Regions from separate parts of the Streptomyces sp. S4.7 genome, predicted to be linked through region 3. Evidence: riboswitches for the same ligand, from Rfam matches in the RefSeq annotation. Region 3 holds a riboswitch; each other region holds the start of a gene.

Region 1 (4,876 bases), 4.0 Mb from region 3:
TCCAGCGCCTCCGGGGCGAGCCGGCCCGTACGGTCGACGCCCTGGCCGAGCCGCACGATCGTCATGCGCCGGTCCAGGTCGACGAGTTCGCCGGTGGCGGGGTCGGCGTCGGCGACCAGGAGCCGGATGGAGTTGGTACCGCAGTCGATCGCCGCGACCCTGGTCATACGGTCTCTCCCTCGGGGCCGGCCGGGGTGTCTCCCCCGGCGGGTTCATCGGTGGGTCCGTCGTTTGTGAACGGGATCACACAGGGGCCCTTGCGCCACCACTCGGGCAGCATCGCCAGCGCCTCGTCACCCAGCGGGTTCACTCCCGGGCCCGCCGCGAGCGAGTGGCCGACCAGCACGTGCAGGCACTTCACCCGGTCCGGCATGCCGCCCGCGCTCGGGAAGCCCGCCAGCAGCTCGATCGCGTCGCGGCGCGCGAGGTAGTCCTCGTGGGCCTTGCGGTACGCGGCGGCCAACTCGGGTTCGGACGCGAGGCGTTCGGTCATCTCCTTCATGACACCGTTCGCCTCCAGCGTGCCGATGGCCGAGGCCGCGCGCGGGCAGGTCAGGTAGTAGAGCGTCGGGAACGGCGTGCCGTCGGGCAGCCGCGGGGCGGTCTCCACCACATCGGGCTGCCCGCAGGGGCAGCGGTGCGCGATGGCGCGCAGACCGCGCGGGGGCCGGCCGAGCTGTTGTCCGAACGCCGCGACGTCCGCCTCGGTGGGTTCGGTGCGTTCGGTCTGCGGAGGGGGCGTATCCATACCTGCGTCGGTTTCCTTGGTGTCTATCTGTCCGTCCGGTCGGCGCTGTCGACGCCGTCCAGGAGATTGGAGTACCAGGGCCGGTCGGCCGCGCCCTGGTCGGTGCGGCGCTCCTCGGCCGCCCGGGGGTCGGACATGATGTAGCCGGTCTCCCCCGGCATCACGTAGTGCAGATGCTCGCGCGCCAGGCGCTGGATGTACGCGTCGTCCTGGAGGCGGGCCTTCTCGTCGCGCAGCTCCTCGACCCGCTGCCGGGCCTCCTGTGTCAGCCGCTGCTGCTCGGCGATCTCGCCGCGCTGCGACACGTACTGCCGCATCGGGTAGGCGAGCGCCACGATCAGCGAGCAGACGACGAGCACGAGGAACGCGGCGCGTCCGGTGAGCCGGGAGCGGCGGGCCTGCCTGCGGGTCTGCGAGCGGTAGACCCGGGCGGCGGTCTGCTCGCCCAGAATCCTGATCTTGGTCGCGGTGGAGAACCGGTCCCGGTTCGCGGCCATGGTCCCGCCTCCCTCAGAGGTCTGAGCGGGCCTCGTACCTCCGGTACTGCCGTACTGCCTCTGTACGCGCGTACGTCCCCGGACACGGTACGGGACCGGGGACGGGGACGTACGCACGACTGGCTGTGCCGGGCCGGGCCGGAGGCCGGATCAGGTGCTCGGGGGATCGGCCCCGGCGAGGACCGGCCCTGGCGCAGGTCAGTCCTTGAAGCGGGGGAACGCGCTGCGGCCCGCGTACACGGCCGCGTCGTCCAGGATCTCCTCGATGCGCAGGAGCTGGTTGTACTTGGCGACGCGCTCGGAGCGGGCCGGGGCGCCGGTCTTGATCTGACCGCAGTTGGTGGCGACGGCCAGGTCGGCGATCGTCACGTCCTCGGTCTCGCCGGAGCGGTGCGACATCATGCACTTGAAGCCGCTGCGCTGCGCCAGCTCGACGGCGTCCAGGGTCTCGGTCAGCGAACCGATCTGGTTGACCTTGACGAGCAGGGCGTTGGCCGAGCCCTCCTCGATGCCGCGGGCGAGGCGCTCGGGGTTGGTGACGAAGAGGTCGTCGCCGACGATCTGGACCTTGGTGCCCAGCTTGTCGTTGAGGACCTTCCAGCCGGCCCAGTCGTCCTCGAAGAGCGGGTCCTCGATGGAGACCAGCGGGTACGAGGCGACGAGCTCCTCGTAGTACTCGGTCATCTCGGCGGCCGAGCGGGACTTGCCCTCGAACTCGTAGGAGCCGTCCTTGTAGAACTCGGAGGCCGCGACGTCGAGCGCCAGCGCGATGTCCTTGCCCGGGGCGTAGCCGGCTTCCTTGATGGCCACGAGGATCAGGTCGAGCGCGGCGCGGTTGGACTCCAGGTTCGGCGCGAAGCCGCCCTCGTCGCCGAGGCCCGTGGAGAGCCCCTTCTCCTTCAGGACCTTCTTCAGCGTGTGGTAGACCTCGGCACCCCAGCGCAGGGCCTCGGAGAACGACTCGGCGCCGATCGGCGCGATCATGAACTCCTGGATGTCCACGTTGGAGTCGGCGTGCGACCCGCCGTTGAGGATGTTCATCATCGGCACGGGCAGCAGGTGCGCGTTCGGACCGCCGAGGTAGCGGAACAGCGGCAGGTCGGAGGCCTCGGAGGCGGCGTGCGCCACGGCCAGCGAGACACCGAGGATGGCGTTGGCGCCGAGCGAGGACTTGTCGGGCGTCGCGTCCAGGTCGAACATCGCCTGGTCGATCAGCCGCTGCTCGGTGGCGTCGTAGCCGACGAGCTCCGGGCCGATCTGCTCGATGACGGCGAGGACGGCCTTCTCGACACCCTTGCCCTGGTAGCGGTTCGGGTCACCGTCGCGGAGTTCGAGGGCCTCGAACGCGCCGGTGGAGGCACCGGAGGGGACAGCAGCACGGCCGGTGCTGCCGTCGTCGAGGCCGACCTCGACCTCGACCGTTGGGTTGCCTCGGGAGTCAAGGATTTCCCGGGCTACGACGACGTCGATGGACGGCACGAGCATCTCCTTCTGGGATGTGACGCTTTGGTGCGGGGCCTCATTGGCACCGCGGCATGAGCCTAACCGGCTGCCGGGCGACGGTCGGCCGATGCCCGCCCGCTGGGACGAAAAGAGCCCGGAATGCGCGGAGGGTGACGAATGTCGCGCGGTGGGCGCGCGGTTCGCCCGGCGGACAGGCCCCGGCCCCGGACCGGCGCGTCCGGGGGGAGTGAGGCGCGCCGGGTCGGGGCCGGGGTTCTGGGGATGGGGTCAGCTCAGGTGGAACTGCTGACCCGGAAAGATCTCGTCCGCCTTCTCGATGATGTCCTTGTTCAGCTTGAAGAGCTTCTTCCAGCCGCCTTCGACCTTCTTCGTCTCGGCGATCTTGGAGAGGGTGTCGCCGGCCTTGACCTTGTACTCGCCGTCGCCCTTCTTGACCGGACCGCGCGCCTCACCACGCGAGGCGGGCTGCTCCTGCTCTGCGCGCGGCTCGGACTTCTGCGGGGCCGGCCGGGCCTCCGGGGCGGACTGCTCCGGGGCCGGTTCGGCGGAGCCGGCGTCGTTCGAGGCGTTGGACAGGCCGACGCCGCAGCTCGGCCAGGCACCCTTGCCCTGGCCCGCCAGGACCTTCTCGGCGATCTGTATCTGCTGGGACTTCGACGCCTGGTCGGCGCTGGAGGCGAAGGCGCTGCCGCCGTACGCGGCCCAGGTGGAGGCCGAGAACTGGAGGCCGCCGTAGTAGCCGTTGCCGGTGTTGATCGACCAGTCGCCGCCGGACTCGCACTGGGCGACGGCGTCCCACTCGGAGGTGGTGGCGGCGGAGGCGGAGGTGGCGCCGAGCAGCGGGGCGGCGACAGCGGCACCGGTGATGCCGGCGAGCGTGGCGTAGCGGACGGTCTTGGAGGGACGGCGGTGCTTGCCCTTGCCGGAGTTGCTGGAAAACAGCATGCGTGATCTCCTCACCGACGCCTGCGAGGTGAGCTGTCGGGTTCGGGCCAAGTGAGTTGCCCGGCCGTGCGGCCCGGGAACGTCTTCACGTCCCCCTGCGCACGGCTGCACCCCGAGCCGGCCGTGATGACCGGCACTTACCTGTGGGTCCCCCGCTCCTGCCTTCGGCGCTTGACGCGACGAGTACTCCCCCCGACCGACGGCAGGATTCGGCGTGACGGTCGACGGTGCCCGCGGTGCGAGCGGTTCAGACCGTAAACACAGACATCCCGGATGTTCAAAGACGGAACATCCGGGATGATTCACCCATCCCGCCCCAGGGAAACCTCTGTTTACGCAGGTCGGGAAGGGCCCGGGGCAAGCCACCGGGCAGACCGTGTCAGTTGGGACGAAGAGACGCTTGTCTCACTTACGCAGATGCGGACATAGCCCGCTTAACTACCCCTGCTTCGCGGTCAGATCGAGGCTCTGGCCGGGCAGGATCAGATCGGCGTCGGAGCCCACGACCTCGCGGTTCGCCTCGTAGAGGGCGGGCCAGCCGCCCTCCACCTTCTGCTCGTCGGCGATGGCCCACAGGTTGTCGCCGGTGCGGACGGTGTACGAGCCGTCCTCGGCCACGTCGCCGCGCGCCGAATCGTCACCCCGTGAGGCATGGCGGCCACTTTCACGCTCTTCGCCGGACTTACCTGGCTTGCCCGCTTCGGTCAACCCGTCCGTGCCGTCCGTGTCCGCCTCGGCCGACTCGCCCGAGCCGGTCGTCGCGTCGCTCTCGGGAGCGGGCTCGCCGCGGTGCTTGCCCTGGCCCGTGGAGGCCTCGGTGCTCGGCTCCGCGCTCGACTCCCCCGTAGCGGGCCTCTCGGCCCCGGAGGCGGAGTCCCGGCCGAACTGGCCCGAGGGGGGCGTCGACTCGGGAGCTGCGGGCAGGACGGCCGTCTCGTCCGGCTCGGGCTCCGCGGGCGCCTCGGGCTTCTCGGCGGCCTCGCCGGAGGACTCGCTGCCCGTATCGGTGTCCGCCGTGAGGCCGGTGATCAGCGCGCACGTCGGCCACGCGGCCGGTCCCTGCGCGGCGAGGATCTTCTCCGCGACGGCGATCTGCTGGCTCCGGCTGGCCTGGTCGGCGGTGGGGGCGTACGCCGTACCGCCGAAGTCGGCCCAGGTCTCCTGGGAGATCTGGAGTCCGCCGTAGTACCCGTTGCCTAGGTCGGCGCTCCACATGCCGCCG
Region 2 (4,876 bases), 3.3 Mb from region 3:
CAGGGCTTCCTGGTCGGTCTCGGTCTGGCGATCCTGCCCGTGCCGCTGCTGATGGCGGCCTTCCGCTGGCTGGACCGGGTGGAACCGGGCCCCTGGCGCAATCTGCTCTTCTCCTTCGCCTGGGGCGCCTGCGCCGCGGCCCTCGTGGCGATAACGGCGAACTCCTTCGCGACCCAGTGGATAGCCACCGCCACCGCCGATCCCAGCGGCGCGGAGTCCCTGGGCGCCACCGTGGTCGCGCCGATCGTCGAGGAGAGCGCGAAGGCCGGCGCGATCCTGCTGATCTTCCTCTTCCGCCGGCAGTCCTTCACCGGTCTGGTCGACGGGGTCGTCGTCGCGGGCTTCACCGCGACCGGTTTCGCCTTCACCGAGAACATCCTCTATCTCGGCAGCGCCTTCGGCGAGGACCAGCAGATCGGCAACTCGGGCCTGGCGTCCGTGACCGCGGCGACCTTCTTCGTGCGGGTCGTGATGTCGCCGTTCGCGCATCCGCTCTTCACGGTCCTGACGGGCATCGGCTTCGGTATCGCCGCGCTCGCCACGCGCCGCCAGCGCGTGCGCCAGTGGCTGATGCCGGTGCTCGGCCTCGTGCTGGCCATGGGCACCCACGCGCTGTGGAACGGCTCGTCGTCGCTGTTCGGCCCCTACGGCTTCTACGCGGTGTACGCGGCCTTCATGGTGCCCGCGTTCGCCCTGCTGACCTGGCTGGCGATATGGAGCAGGCAACGCGAACTGCGCACGGTCTCCGCCGAGTTGCCCGCGTACGCGGCGGCCGGCTGGCTCGCCGAGACCGAGCCGCTGGCCCTGTCCTCGATGCGGGCGCGCTCGATGGCGCGCACTGTCGCCGGACGGGACTACGGGCCCGCCGCGGCCCGCACGGTCGGCGAGTACGAGGCGTTCGCGACCTCGCTGGCGTTCCTGCGCCACCGGGCGGGGCGCGGCAGGGCCGGCCCGGACTACGTCGAGCGCGAGCAGGAACTGCTGCACCACCTGTGGCAGCGCCGGGAAATAGCGTCGCCCGCGCTGGCGTACGCGGCGCGGGCGACGGGGCGGGTGTGGACGCCGCCGCCGTACATCGACTACGGCGGCTACAACCCGTACCGGAGCTGAGTCCCGCTCCCTCGGACGAGCGGATCGGGCCGGGCCGGGCCGGATCATCCGGCCCCGGTCAGGGGCCGGTCAGGGGGTGAGGCCCTTGCTGCGCAGCCAGCTCAGCGGGTCGATCCCGCTGCCGCCCGCGGTGTGCACCTCCAGGTGCAGGTGCGGACCGGTGACGTTGCCGGTGGCTCCCACGCGTCCGATGGTCTCGCCGGTGGTGACCTTCTGGCCGGCGCCGACCGTCATCGAGGACAGGTGGGCGTACCAGATCTCCGTACCGTCTTCGAGCTCCAGCACGACGCGGTAGCCGTACGACCCGGACCAGCCGGCCGACTTGACGGTCCCGCTGTGGACGGCCTTGGTGGGCGTGCCGGTGGGGGCCGCGAAGTCCAGGCCGGTGTGCTGGCCGGAGGACCACATGGAGCCGGTCTGGCCGTAGGTGGAGGTGAGCGTGTACGAGGAGGTGGGCAGCGAGAAGCTGGCGGCCAGCTTCTCCAGGCGCTCCTTCTCCGCCCTGGCCTCCGCGGCCTCCTTGGCCTTGCGCTTCGCCTCGGCGGCCTTCTCCTCCGCGTCGGTCTGCTGCTTCTTCGCCTCGGCCGCGGCCTTCTCGGCGGCGGCCGTCTCGGCGCTCGCCTTCTGGGCGGCGTCCGCCTCGGCCTGCTGCTGCTCCGCCTGCTGGAGGATGCGGGCGCGCAGCGCCTCGCCGGAGTCGGTGGTGCCCTGCTGGGCGTCCGCGGCGGTGAGGGCCGCCGTGGTGAGCGGGGAGGGCGTCTCGTCGTTCTTCTTGTCGCCGTCGGACATGAAAGACCCGACGCCGGGAAGAGACTTGGCGTCGGGGAAACTGTCCGAGATCGCGTCGGGAAGTGATATCGAGACCGCGGGCTTGTCCTGGGCGGAGGCGATGCCTCCGGCGCCGACCGCGGCGATGACGCCTACTCCGAGGACCGTGGAGCTGCGGGCGAGAGCGTTGCGCTGCTTGGCGACACGGTGCTTGCCGCGTACGGGACGGATGGAGTCCGCGGTGGGATTCCACTCCTCCCAGTCCCTGCTCGCCTCGCCGTTGCTGTGATCGGTGCCGGTGAGCCGGCTGCCGGGGCCGAAATGGGCCGGGGCTGAGGCTTCGGGGGCAGGCCTGTTGGACGCCACTCGGGCGCTCTCCTTTCCTTCCTTCTCGCCTACCGGGTTAGCTGACGGGTTCGGAGCAGGAAGGTCTCCTACGAGCGTTCCTGGCCGCACGAAGCGAACAAGAGGCGCCCGATTCACCCCAATTGGTGGTTCCCCGGTTTCCTTGCGGAATTCGGCGCGTGCGCACGGTGCCGTCTCTTTCGACGGCTGGGACAACCGCGCTGCGTTATCGAACGTTAATAGACGACCGGGGCTTATTCCAAGCTGTTCCGGGTGATCGTTAGCGATGACGGCCGGGATCAATCGGGCCACAAGCGGGCACAATCGGGCGAGTTGATCGACTCTCGGGCCGTGTGCGATCACACACTCGAACTGACGGTGCGTCAAATGTTATGCGGAGTGGTGCGCCTCAACTACGCAGCGTGCCGGGCGAGATGACGGCACGGCCCGACGAACGGCGGCGCGGGAGGCGCGACAGGCCGTCTCACGGCACGACGGGCATCGTCCTGCGCCGCTCCGGCTGCCCCGCGGTGGGCCGGCTGACGGCCAGCAGCGCCATGTCGTCCGTACTGCCACCACCGGTGTGCAGCCGTACGTCACCGACGATCGCCTCCAGCAGCTCGTCGGGGCCGGGGAAGATCCGTCCCGCCAGCCGTTCGCGCGGGTTGTAGAAGACACCCGCCGCGTTGCGCGCCTCGGTGAGACCGTCCGTGTAGAGCAGGAGCGTCGACCCGGACCCGTACGGGACCTCGTCCGGCCCGGTCCGGCCACGCCCCCAGCTCGCCCATCCCGAGCGGCAGCGCCGGGTCGGACGGGGCCAGCACCGTCAAGGCCCCGTCGGCGGCGAGCACCAGCGGCTCCGGGTGTCCGCGGTTGACCACCCGCACCATGCCCTCGACGTGCGGGATCTCCGCCAGTACGGCGGTGGTGAAGCCCTCGAACAGATCGATCCCGCCGCGCCGGGTGCCTTCGCGCGCCAGCGCCCGCTCCAGCCGCTGCGCGACCCCTTCGAGCGAGCTCTCCTGCTCGGCGGCCTCACGGAAGGCGCCGATGACGACGGCCACGGTCTCGACGGCGCCCATGCCCTTGCCGCGCACGTCACCGACCACCAGCCGTACCCCGTACGCCGTGTCCTGGACGGCGAACAGGTCGCCGCCGATGAACGCGCCCTCCTCGGCCGCCTCGTAACGCGCGGCGATGTGCAGCCCGCCTATCCGGGCCGCGGGTGTGGGCAGCACGGCGCGCTGCGCCGCCTCGGCGATCACCCGCGCCGAGGCGAGCCGTTCGCCGCTGCGGCGTACGACAGCGTTGATGGCCAGCGCGAGGACCGAGACGGTGAAGACGGTCAGCGATTCGGTGATCGTCTCGATCCCGCCCGCCGTGCCGTTGCAGAAGTGCAGCCCGAGGATGGCGGCGACCGACACGATGCCGACGGCCAGGGTGCGCGCGAACGAGAAGAAGGGCGCGGCGACCAGCGGCGCCGCCGCGAAGAGCGGGAAAGCGGTGCTCGAGTCGGGCGTCGCCTCGTCCAGGACGATCGCCACCACGATGATCAGGGCGGGCAGGATCTCCACGAACGGATGCGGCGAGCGGGCCGCGTGCCGGCCGCGCCGCCGGCCTCCCGGCCGGAGGTCCTCGGGACCGAAGCCGGGAGGGTGCTTGTCCATGGCGCGCGAGGTGTTCCAGGTGGGGTCCTGTGGGGGCATGTCCGCCTCGCGGAATCCGGCGTCGGAGCGCCGGGAGCCACGCCGGATCCCGCGCTCGACGCGGTCCCTGAGGCTGCGGAGTCTGTTCCCCGCGGGGATACGGCGACGGCGGGCGGCACCCTCGGGGGAACGGTCGTCGCTCCCGCCGCCCGCCGTCTCCGTTCTCCCTCAGGTGCCCCACTCTCCTGCCCGGTCAGTCGACGGCCGCGCACAGTACCGCGCACTTCCCAGGCTCACTCTTTCCGCGCCCGGCGGCTACCCGGCCATCGACCGACTGGGCTATGAACGGCCTCCCCCGGCCCCCGGGGAGGCCGTTCAGTCGGTGAGATGGCGCTCGGCGTACACCTTCATCGCGTCCCGTACGAGCACGGCCGCGCCCTCCTCGTACTTGTCGTAGTTCCGGCCGAAGCGCGGGTCGTCGACGTACATCGCGGTGACACCGATGACGTACGACTTGCCGACGCTGGACGTGGCCGACAGCCATTCGTAGTGGCGGCGGGCGAGCGCCTGCGCCTCCTGGCTGTCGGGGGCGCGACCGTCCTTCCTGGCCCGGCCCCAGTCCCGGGCGATGTCCTCGTGCCGGCCCATGAACTCCTTGCGCTCGCTCTCGCTCAGCGAGCGCCACCAGCGATCCCCCTTCTCGTACGCGTCGCGGCCCCACCGCTCGGTCACCTCGCGCTCGTAGCGCGTGTGATCGAAGCCGTCGAGAATCTCCTCGGCCATCAGCTCTTCTCCCCTCTCGGTCCTGTGGAGAGTGGTCCGCACCGAGGCGATGAGACGCCCCACCCGGTCCCGCTCCTGCTCCAGCAGCGAGAGATGGGTGCGCAGTGCGGCGGCCGTGTCCTGTTGGCCGTCGAGGATCCGGGCGATCGCGGGCAGGCCGAGACCCAGCTCACGCAGCAGCAGAATCCGCTGGAGCCGGACCAGGGCGTCCTGGTCGTAGTAGC
Region 3 (4,876 bases):
GACCGTGTGGTCGCCGGAGGACTCGCCGCGCAGGCGGCGGCCGATCCAGGGGACGAGGTATTCGCGCGCCCACTGCATGTCGTCGCGGCGCACCTCCAGCGTGCCGCGCGGGGGCAGCGGCGGCCACGGCTGGTCGGGGTCGGCCGGGACGTCGAGGCCGAGGACCTGGGCCGCGCGCAGGGCCACGCGGGTGTGGCCCTCCGGGGACAGGTGCAGCCGGTCGCCCTCCCAGGCGCGGCGGTCCTGGACGGACCGGAGGGACCACAGGTCCAGGACCGGGCATTCGTAGCGGTCGGCGATGGAGCGGACGTGCGCGGTGAACGTGGCTATCTTGCCGCGCAGATGGCGCAGCACCGGGACGCCGCGGGTGTCGAACCCGGTCGGGACCATGACCGTGCCGACCACGCTCGTCAGGTCCGCCAGCGCCCGTTCGAAGCGTTCGGCGACGTCGTCGGGGTCGCTGCCGGGCCGGATGATGTCGTTGCCGCCCGCGCAGAACGTCACCAGGTCCGGGGCGAGTTGCTTGGCGCGCGGGATCTGCTCGGCCACGATCTGGTCGAGCAGCCGTCCTCGTACGGCGAGATTGGCGTACCGGAACGACCCGTGGTCCGGGTCGTCGACGGCCGCCCCGTCGGGTGTCCGGTCGGCGAGCAGTACGGCGAGCCGGTCGGCCCAGCCGACAAAGACTCCGCCCGGACCGGGATCGCCGACGCCTTCGGTGAAACTGTCACCGATGGCGGCGTACGACCCGAAGGGACTTCTGGTTTCTCTTCTCGAATCGTCAGCCACAGCGGAACATCCTTCACCCGCGTATGTGGCCTACGCGACCGTAAGGAGGGGTTGACGCCGGTGAGAAACACCACCGGTCAAAATTAGTTCAAGCCGGAATAGGGGAATGGCCGTTGGCCGGCACCCGGGGTGCCGGCCAACGGCCATTTGCTGTGAGGTCGAACCGGTCAGATGGAAACGCCGTGCTCGCGCAGGTACGCCAGCGGGTCGACGTCCGATCCGTAACTCGGGCCGGTACGGATCTCGAAGTGCAGGTGCGGGCCGGTGGAGTTGCCGGTGGAACCGGAGAGACCGATCTGGTCGCCGCCGGCGACGGTCTGGCCCGCCGAGACGGCGAGCGAGGACAGGTGGGCGTACTGCGAGTACTGGCCGTCGTCGTGCTGGATGACGACCTCGTTGCCGTACGACCCGGACCAGCCGGCCGAGACGACGGTACCGGGGCCGACCGCCTTGACGGTGGTGCCCGAGGCAGCCGCGAAGTCCACACCGGTGTGGTAGCCGCTGGCCCAGCTGCCGCCCGCCGCGCGGTAGGCGGTGGTGGTGGTCGCGCCGTCGACGGGCGCGGTGTAGCCGGAGCCGCTGCTCTGCGCCGCCGGCTCGTTCGCCGAGGTGGTGTCGGCCTTCGGGGCGGGCTCGGCCGGGGCGGGCTTCGCGGGGGCGGGCTTCTTCGGGGTGGCCTCGGCCTTGCCCTCGGAGGACGCCTTGCTCTTCGCGCCGATGGTGAGCTTCAGACCCGGGTGGATCAGCGACGGGTCGTCGCCGACGGCCTCGCGGTTGTCCTTGTACAGCTTGTGCCAGCCGCCGCTGACCTTCTGCGTCGCGGCGACCTTGGCGAGGTAGTCGCCCGCCTTGACCGAGTACGTCTTCACGGTCTTGGCGGTGGCGGCCTGCTTGGCCGTCTGGGCGGTGGGAGCGGCGTGCGCGGCGGACACGGTGCGCTCCGGCGCCACGGACGGGGCGGCCTGCTCGGCGGCGTGCGCGCCGGTGGCACCGATGAGCGGAATTGCGATGGCGGCGCCACCCGTTCCGGCGGCGACGAATCCGCGGGTGATCGGGTTGGTCCTCGGACGGCGGTGCTTACCCTTTCCGGGCATGGCGGATTCCTCTCCGGCGCCTACGAGGTGAGCTGTCGGGTTCGGGCTGGAGATGCCCGGCCGCGCCGTGACGCGACTTCACCCCGAGCCGTCCGGAAGTCCGGACCGGCGTACTACCTGGGTCCCCCGCTCCTGCCACACGTGGATGATTGCTGGGTGGATGAGGATTCCGAACGGCGGCAGGATTCGGCGATCCGCTCGGATTGCGGTGACCGTAAGCCGGGTGGACCGACCCGTACAAGCCGTCGTATTCCCCGGGCAATCCGTCCGGGAATATCGGGCTCCGCGAGCGGTCACCCTGCGTGGATTACGGATCTTCGAATTCCCTGCGCCGCCCCAATTCCCCTTCCCGGCGCCGCCACACACCGTCACGGATATGATCTGGCTCACCAGCCGAGGACGATATGCCCCCATCTCGCCCGCGAACAGGGCACGTTGTGCGCAATAGCCCAATATGGACAGAAGCCGCAATCGTGAAGCGATTTCAGCGGGAGGGGATGTCGTAAAGTCGGAGCGCGACAGCGTCGGCGACGAGCGCCGGCGGCAGACGCGGAGGAGCTCACGTGACGCACGAGGTGCCGCAGCCGGTCCCGCCGACCGAGCCCGAACTGGCCGGTGTACGCAACTTCCGCGACGTGGGCGGTCTGCCGACCTCCGACGGACGGCGCGTACGGTACGGCCGGCTCTTCCGCAGCGGCCACCTCGCGCACGCCACGGCCGAGGACGCGGCGTTCCTGACGTCACTGGATCTGCATACGGTCTTCGACTTCCGCAACGCGGCCGATCAGAAGCTGGACGGCCTGGACGTCGAGCTCATCGGCGTACGCAATGTGAACATTCCGCTCACCGACCCGGCCGACGGGACCGAGTTCTGGAAGATGGTCCGCGACGGGGATCTGGACCAGCTCAGGTCGATCCTCGCCGACGGCAAGGGTGTGGCCCGGATGTCCGCTTCGTACCGTTCGATCATTCTGGACCGCACCGCCGAGCACCGGCGCGTGCTGCACGCCCTGGCCGAGGAGAGCCTGCCCGCCCTGATGCACTGCGCGGCGGGCAAGGACAGGGCCGGGCTCTCCATCGCCGTGTCGCTGCTCGCCGTGGGGGTGGAGCGGGAGGCGATCGAGGCGGACTATCTGAAGTCGAACGAGCCGCACCGCAGGTACCGGGTACGCCGCAGCGACACGACGCCCGGCGGCACTTCGCCGGAGGTGATGGAGCTGCTGGCGCCGCTCTTCGACGCGCGCGCCGAGTACCTCGAAACGGCCTTCACGACGATGGAGGAGACGTGGGGCAGCATCGACCGGTATCTCACGGACGGCCTGGGCCTGACGGACGCGACGCGCGAACGGCTGCGCGGCCGTCTGGTCGACGAGGGGTAGCTCGTCCGGGCCGCCCGGGACGCCCTCAGCGCCCCTGCGCGCCCGCCTCGAAGAGCAGGTAGAGGAAACCGGCCAGGACATGGCCGGCCACGAGGTAGGCGAACAGCCGGATGGCGAGGCCGCGCGGGAAGTTGCGCTCCTCGTCCATGACGGGCTTGACGGGAGTCTCGGCGGTCGCCTCCGGTTCGCGCGCGGCGGCGGGGTCCACGGGGTTGTCGGGCACGGTGGTGGCCTCTCTCATCTGGTCGGAACCGAGGGCGGATCAGCGGCGGTGGGCCCCGCCCGGCAGGCACAGCTCGGTGGTCGGGCTGATCAGCAGGGTGTGCACGAACAGCAGCTCGGCGCCGTCGGGGCCGACCGCCGCGAGACGGTGCGGTGTCATCGAGTCGAAGTGGGCGCTGTCGCCCGGGTCGAGCACATGGACGGCGTCGCCGAGGCCGAGCCGGAGCCGCCCCTGAAGGAGATGGATCCACTCCTCCCCCGGGTGGACGCGGACGAGGTCGCCCTGCGCCCCGTAGGGCACCGTCACCCGCAGCGGCTGCATCGCGCGGCCGGAGGAGCTGCCGGCCTGGCGGTAGATCCAGCCGTCGGCCTCCACCGGTTCCGCGCGTGCGGCGCGGATGACGGGATCGCGTTCGGGCGGTTCCTCGCCCAGCAGCTCGGAGACCGTCGTACCGTAGACGCGCGCGAGTCCGAGCAGCATCGGCAGTGAGGGCTGGCGGCGCCCGGTCTCCAGCCGGGAGAGATGGGCCGGGGAGAGCCCGGCCCGTGCGGCGGCGGCCTCCAGGGTGAGGCCACGGCCGCGGCGCAGCTCGCGCAGCTGTGGCGCGACGTCCGGCAGGGCCTCTGTCTCGGGGTCGTGCCCACTGGTGGCGGCTGGGGTGTCCATGCCTCCATTGCGCCAGCAATGTTCCTCTGAGGCAAATCTCTTGCCTCAGAGGCAAACGCGCTCAACGGTTGGCGATCGCCTGCTTCACGAGCGTCCTGCCGAAGTCCCACATCAGCCCGCCGCCCTTGTGTGCGTCGTCCATGACGGCCGTGAACGCCGTCACGAAGCGGTCGACCTCCCGCTCCCCGATGGTCAGCGGCGGAATCAGTTTGATCACTTCCAGCTCGTCCCCGGAGACCTGGGTGAGGATGCGGTGCTTCTGGAGGAGCGGCACCACGACCATCTGCGCGAAGAGACCCTTCCGGGCCGCCTGGAGCATCGTCCAGCGGCCGCGCAGTCCGATCGACGCCGGCCTCCCGAACTCGATACCGATCATCAGCCCCCGGCCGCGCACCTCGCTCAGGAACTCGTACCGGTCGACCAGCGCCGCCAGCCGCGACCGGAGCAGATCGCCGGTCGTCCTGGCGTTGGCGACGATCCGCTCGTCCTCGATCACCGACAGGACGGCGAGCCCCGCGGCCATCGCCTGCGCGTTGGACCCGAAGCTGGCCGAGTGGACCAGCACCCGGTCCATGGAGGAGTAGACCCGTCTGAAGATCCAGTTTTTGCCGAGGGTGGCGCCGACGGGCACGTAGCCGCCGGAGAGCGCCTTCGCGACGCACACCAGGTCCGGCTCGACGCCTTCCTCGTGCTGGTAGGCGTAGAAGTCCCCGGTCCTGCCGAGT
Region 4 (4,876 bases), 2.1 Mb from region 3:
TGGCCGCAATTGCCCGGAGCCGGTGGCTCGGTGACGGATTGTGGCCGCCGGGATCCCACCGGATTCGACAGTCCCGTGCAGAACTTGATCGATCCGATGACACCGGCACACGCGACGCGCGAGCGGTGGTACAGAGGTCCGGGGACGGGCCCGAGGTGTCAGTGGGCGCGCGTAGGTTCTTCCCATGACCACTCTCGGGGAAATGCTGAAGGGGCCGTGTTCCAGGTCGCTTTGGGATCGGCTGTGCCCGCTGCTCGAAGCCCTGGACGAGACGCAGGCGGCGGCCGTCGCCACCGGTCTGCGGAGCTGGTCGCCGGAGCAGCGGCCGATGCCGGACCGGTGGTGGGCCGAGTGGCTGTCGGGTGACGTACGGCCGTACCACGCGCTCGCGGGGACGCGCAGGCTCGGCCGGCTGGTCGACGTGGAGTCGGCCCGGGTCCCGGCCGAGCCGGAGGCGGACCGGGACGAGTACGAGGAGGCGAACGACCGCGTGCACACGCCCTCGGGGTACGCGCTGACCGACGGCGTCGCCTCCTTCCCCTACGGCGCGATCGCGGTGGCGGCCCCGTCCGGTCTGCGGCGGCTGGTGTTCGGCGCGGTGGCCGAGTGGCATCACAACGGCGGCGACGTCGTCGGCTGGAGCACGGTCGCGAACGGTCCGCTGACCAGCTTCCTCGACGGCGCCGACTACCACGACAATCCGCTCGACATCCGGATCTCCCGGACGGCGCGACCGTGGCCGCCTCGGTGGAGTGCCGCTGGCACGCCTGGTCGTCGGCCGGGGAGGGGCTGTGGACGCTGGACCCCGAGGAGATCTGGCCGGGCGGGTCGGGGGCGGACGACAGTGACGAGGAGGAGACGGAGGACGACCTCGTGGGCATCGACGTTCCCCGTGCGGTTCTCCTACGACGCGGCCGGCCGGAGGGTGGCCGTGGGGCGGCTGCGCGGCGGTCCCGTGGCCGTCCTGGACGCGCGGACCGGACACGTCCTGGCGGGCGCGCCCGGTCCGGACGGGGCGGGCTGGGAGGGCGAGGGTCCCGTCGCCCTGGACGCGGCCGGGAGGCTGCTGGCGCACGCCCGTGGCAGCCGGCTGGTGGTGCGGGAGGCGGACGGCGGCGCGGCGCTCGCCGAGGCGGACACCGGGCTGGTCACGATCCACGCGATGGCCGTGGCGCCGGACGGCACCGGGTTCCTCGCCGTCGGGGCGGACGGCAAGGACGACCCGGCGCTGTGCGTGCTGACGCCGTCCCCGCACGAGTCCCGGTCCGGATCCCCGTCCCTGCCGCCGGCCCTCACCGCGGGTGGGCCGATACGGCCGGACCGGGCGCCCGACGGCATGGTCGCCACCGACCCGATGTCGGTGATCACCGCGCGTGCGGTGTGGACCGCGAGCGGACCGCTCGCGTTCATGTCGTCGGACGTCGGCGACGTCCTGTTCGGCGGCGACGGCCGCGTGCTGCGGCTGTCGTCCGGGCCGAGCGTCGGCGCCTTCACCCCGGACGGCCGCGCGCTGGTGACCGTGGGATGCGCCGAACAAGACGAGATGGACCCGATCGACGTCTGGTTCCTCGACGGCCCGGCGGGGCGACCCGCTCAGGCCGGGCGCACGCTGCCGTAGATCGGCATGTAGTAGATGGACTCCTCACGGACGTTCGCACCCGGCTTCGGCGCGTGGATCATCTTGCCGTCGCCCTTGTAGATGCCGACGTGGCTGATGTCGTCGTAGAAGAACACCAGGTCGCCGGGGAGCAGGTCCGCCGTGGCGACGCGCTTGCCGACCTTCACCTGGTCCCAGGTCGTACGCGGCAGCTGGACCCCCGCCTCCTTCCAGGCGGCGCCCGTCAGCCCCGAGCAGTCGTACGAGCCGGGGCCGGTGGCGCCCCACACGTACGGCTTGCCGATCTGGGCGCGGGCGAACGCGAGCACCTTCTCGGCCTTGGCCGCGTACGTACCGTCCGTGGCTCCCGAGCCGCCGCCCGAGCCCGTGTCCGTGCCGCCTCCGGTGGCGGGGGCCTCCTCCTGCCGCGCCTCTTCCTGACGCTTGCGCTCCGCGGCCTCCTCCTTGGCCTTCGCCTCGGCCTTGCGGCGGGCCTCTTCCTCCTTCTTCCGCTCCAGCGCGGCGAGCCGCGCCTTCTCCTCGGCCGTCAGGTCCGACAGCAGCGAACGCGCCGCCGCGAGCTTGTTCTGGACCTTCTGCTTGCCCGCCTTGAGCGACGCCTGCGACTGAGTCAGCGTCTCCAGGCTCTTCGTCGCCTTGACGCGCTGCTTGGCCGCGGACCGCTGCTCCTTCTGGAAGTCCTCGACGGCTTCCTGCTGGCGGTCGGTCAGCCGGTCCATCAGCTGGGTCTGCTCGAAGTACGACTCCGGGCTGTCGGCGAACATCAGGGCGGCCGTGGGACCGACCGCACCCGCGCGGTACTGCGCCGCCGCGTACGTACCGAGGGAGCGTCGCGCCTCGTTGACCTTGTCGGCGCTCTTGGCGACGTCGTCCAGGACCCGGTCGACCGACTTGCGCTGCGTGTCGGTCGCCTCCTTCGCCTTGTTGTACTGCTGTGTCGCCGTACCGGCCTGCCGGTACAGGTCGTCGACCTTCTTCTGCACCTCTTCTATGGAGGGCTTGGGCTCCGCCGGCGCGGCGGTGGCGCTCTGTGTCGACAGAAGCGTGACCGAGGCGAGTGCGGCCGTCGTGAACCCGACGGCCGGTGTGTTCGCGCGCACGCCGGTACGGCTGCGCGATTTGCGATGCGACGCCAAGGTCGGCATCTCCTTCCGTGGACCGCCTACCGGGTTAGCTGTCGGGTTCGGGCGGAACGGAAGGCTGCCCTACGGGCCGGGAACACGGCCCGATTCACCCCGGTGGAACTTGGTGGGTCCCCGGTTCCTGACTCCCTTCGGGAAGCCCGGATTCGGCGCAGGCAGCCCGCTTGGCGCTGATCGCCGATGGAGTACGGACGGCCTCGGCGTGCACGCTAGCCAATCTGTGGTGCCGCTGTGAAGGTTGATGGTCGATATGCCCGATACATTTTCGTGACCTTTGACGCAAACGCTCGTTGGTGCCCCCGCGAGGCCATGTGGCGGCGGGCTGTCAGTGCGGCACCCTAGACTCAGGAAGCGATGAGCAGCCTCTTTGACGACAGCTTCCTGGCGGACCTCCAGCCCTCGGCCGAGGAGCCTCCGCCGCCGCCCGAGGACACCGCTCCGGAACAGGTGCCCGACGATCTCTTCGGAGGGAAGTTCGACGTGCCCCCGCCCAGGGATGCGTACCACCGAGACGGTGCGCCGCGCACGGTCGTGGACCCGGCGGCGCTGCTCGAAGGGCTGAACGACGAGCAGCGCGCCGCCGTGGTGCACACCGGATCGCCGCTGCTCATCGTGGCGGGCGCGGGCTCCGGCAAGACCAGGGTGCTGACGCACCGGATCGCGCATCTGCTGGGGACCCGCAGCGTGCATCCGGGCGAAATACTGGCGATCACGTTCACCAACAAGGCCGCGGGCGAGATGAAGGAGCGCGTCGGACAACTCGTCGGACCGCGCGCCAACGCCATGTGGGTGATGACGTTCCACAGCGCCTGCGTGCGGATCCTGCGCCGCGAGTCGAAGCGGCTGGGGTTCACGTCGTCGTTCTCGATCTACGACGCGGCCGACTCCAAGCGGCTCATGGCCCTGGTCTGCCGCGATCTGGACCTCGACCCCAAGCGCCACCCCCCGAAGGCGTTCAGCGCCAGGATCTCGAATCTGAAGAACGAGCTGATCGACGAGGAGACCTTCGCCGGCCAGGCCACGGACCCCTTCGAGAAGACGCTGGCCGAGGCGTACCGGATGTACCAGGCGCGGCTGCGCGAGGCCAACGCCCTGGACTTCGACGACATCATCATGACGACGGTCCATCTGCTCCAGGCGTTCCCGGACGTCGCCGAGCACTACCGCCGCCGCTTCCGCCACGTCCTGGTGGACGAGTACCAGGACACCAACCACGCGCAGTACACCCTGGTGCGTGAGCTGGTCGGCCCCGCGGGCGAGGGACACGACCCGGCCGAGCTGTGCGTCGTCGGTGACGCGGACCAGTCCATCTACGCGTTCCGGGGCGCCACGATCCGCAACATCCTCCAGTTCGAGGAGGACTACCCGGACGCGACGACGATCCTGCTGGAGCAGAACTACCGCTCCACGCAGACGATCCTCAGCGCGGCCAACGCGGTCATCGAGCGCAACGAGAGCCGGCGGCCCAAGAATCTCTGGACGAACGCGGGAGCGGGCGCCCTGATCACCGGGTACGTGGCGGACACCGAGCACGACGAGGCGCAGTTCGTCGCCGACGAGATCGACCGCATGACGGACGCGTCCGAGGCCAAGGCGGGCGATGTCGCCGTCTTCTACCGGACGAACGCGCAGTCGCGTGTCTTCGAGGAGATCTTCATCCGCGTCGGCCTGCCCTACAAGGTCGTCGGCGGCGTGCGCTTCTACGAGCGCAAGGAGGTCCGCGACGTGCTGGCCTATCTGCGCGTGCTCGCCAATCCGGAGGACGGTGTCCCGCTGCGCCGGATCCTCAACGTGCCCAAGCGCGGCATCGGCGACCGGGCCGAGGCGATGATCGACGCGCTCTCGGTCCGGGAGAAGATCTCCTTCGCCCAGGCGCTGCGCCGGGTCGACGAGGCGTACGGCATGGCGGCCCGCTCGTCGAACGCCGTGAAGCGGTTCAACACGCTGATGGAGGAGTTGCGTACGGTCGTCGAGTCCGGCGCCGGTCCGGCGACGGTCCTGGAGGCCGTGCTGGAACGGACCGGCTATCTGGCGGAGTTGCAGGCGTCGACCGACCCGCAGGACGAGACGCGGATCGAGAACTTGCAGGAACTGGCCGCTGTGGCACTGGAATTCG

Evidence for each region. Region 3 has a riboswitch for cyclic di-AMP ahead of SSPS47_RS30135 (M23 family metallopeptidase). Riboswitches for the same ligand answer to the same signal wherever they lie in the genome.
Region 1: it holds a riboswitch for cyclic di-AMP, as region 3 does, so the genes downstream of both, SSPS47_RS12360 (transglycosylase family protein) here and SSPS47_RS30135 (M23 family metallopeptidase) in region 3, are expected to answer to the same signal.
Region 2: it holds a riboswitch for cyclic di-AMP, as region 3 does, so the genes downstream of both, SSPS47_RS15300 (M23 family metallopeptidase) here and SSPS47_RS30135 (M23 family metallopeptidase) in region 3, are expected to answer to the same signal.
Region 4: it holds a riboswitch for cyclic di-AMP, as region 3 does, so the genes downstream of both, SSPS47_RS21125 (C40 family peptidase) here and SSPS47_RS30135 (M23 family metallopeptidase) in region 3, are expected to answer to the same signal.

Annotation. Positions count from the first base shown of each region.
Region 1 covers NZ_CP048397.1:2,830,159-2,835,034, forward strand. Annotated here, with positions in the region: gene SSPS47_RS12340 (Ppx/GppA phosphatase family protein) at 1-167, opposite strand, end outside; gene SSPS47_RS12345 (DUF501 domain-containing protein) at 164-748, opposite strand; gene SSPS47_RS12350 (septum formation initiator family protein) at 772-1,245, opposite strand; gene eno (phosphopyruvate hydratase) at 1,444-2,730, opposite strand; gene SSPS47_RS12360 (transglycosylase family protein) at 2,977-3,654, opposite strand; cyclic di-AMP (ydaO/yuaA leader) riboswitch at 3,658-3,834, opposite strand; gene SSPS47_RS12365 (transglycosylase family protein) at 4,093-4,876, opposite strand, start outside.
Region 2 covers NZ_CP048397.1:3,482,625-3,487,500, forward strand. Annotated here, with positions in the region: gene SSPS47_RS15295 (PrsW family intramembrane metalloprotease) at 1-1,110, shown strand, start outside; gene SSPS47_RS15300 (M23 family metallopeptidase) at 1,180-2,244, opposite strand; cyclic di-AMP (ydaO/yuaA leader) riboswitch at 2,256-2,411, opposite strand; partial or broken gene SSPS47_RS15305 (PP2C family protein-serine/threonine phosphatase) at 2,708-3,890, opposite strand; gene SSPS47_RS15310 (MerR family transcriptional regulator) at 4,245-4,876, opposite strand, start outside.
Region 3 covers NZ_CP048397.1:6,794,324-6,799,199, reverse strand. Annotated here, with positions in the region: gene SSPS47_RS30140 (SGNH/GDSL hydrolase family protein) at 1-789, opposite strand, end outside; gene SSPS47_RS30135 (M23 family metallopeptidase) at 957-1,883, opposite strand; cyclic di-AMP (ydaO/yuaA leader) riboswitch at 1,888-2,052, opposite strand; gene SSPS47_RS30130 (tyrosine-protein phosphatase) at 2,459-3,262, shown strand; gene SSPS47_RS35710 (DUF6126 family protein) at 3,288-3,485, opposite strand; gene SSPS47_RS30120 (XRE family transcriptional regulator) at 3,525-4,151, opposite strand; gene SSPS47_RS30115 (aspartate aminotransferase family protein) at 4,213-4,876, opposite strand, start outside.
Region 4 covers NZ_CP048397.1:4,696,763-4,701,638, forward strand. Annotated here, with positions in the region: gene SSPS47_RS21120 (hypothetical protein) at 185-1,618, shown strand; gene SSPS47_RS21125 (C40 family peptidase) at 1,594-2,763, opposite strand; cyclic di-AMP (ydaO/yuaA leader) riboswitch at 2,762-2,922, opposite strand; gene pcrA (DNA helicase PcrA) at 3,115-4,876, shown strand, end outside.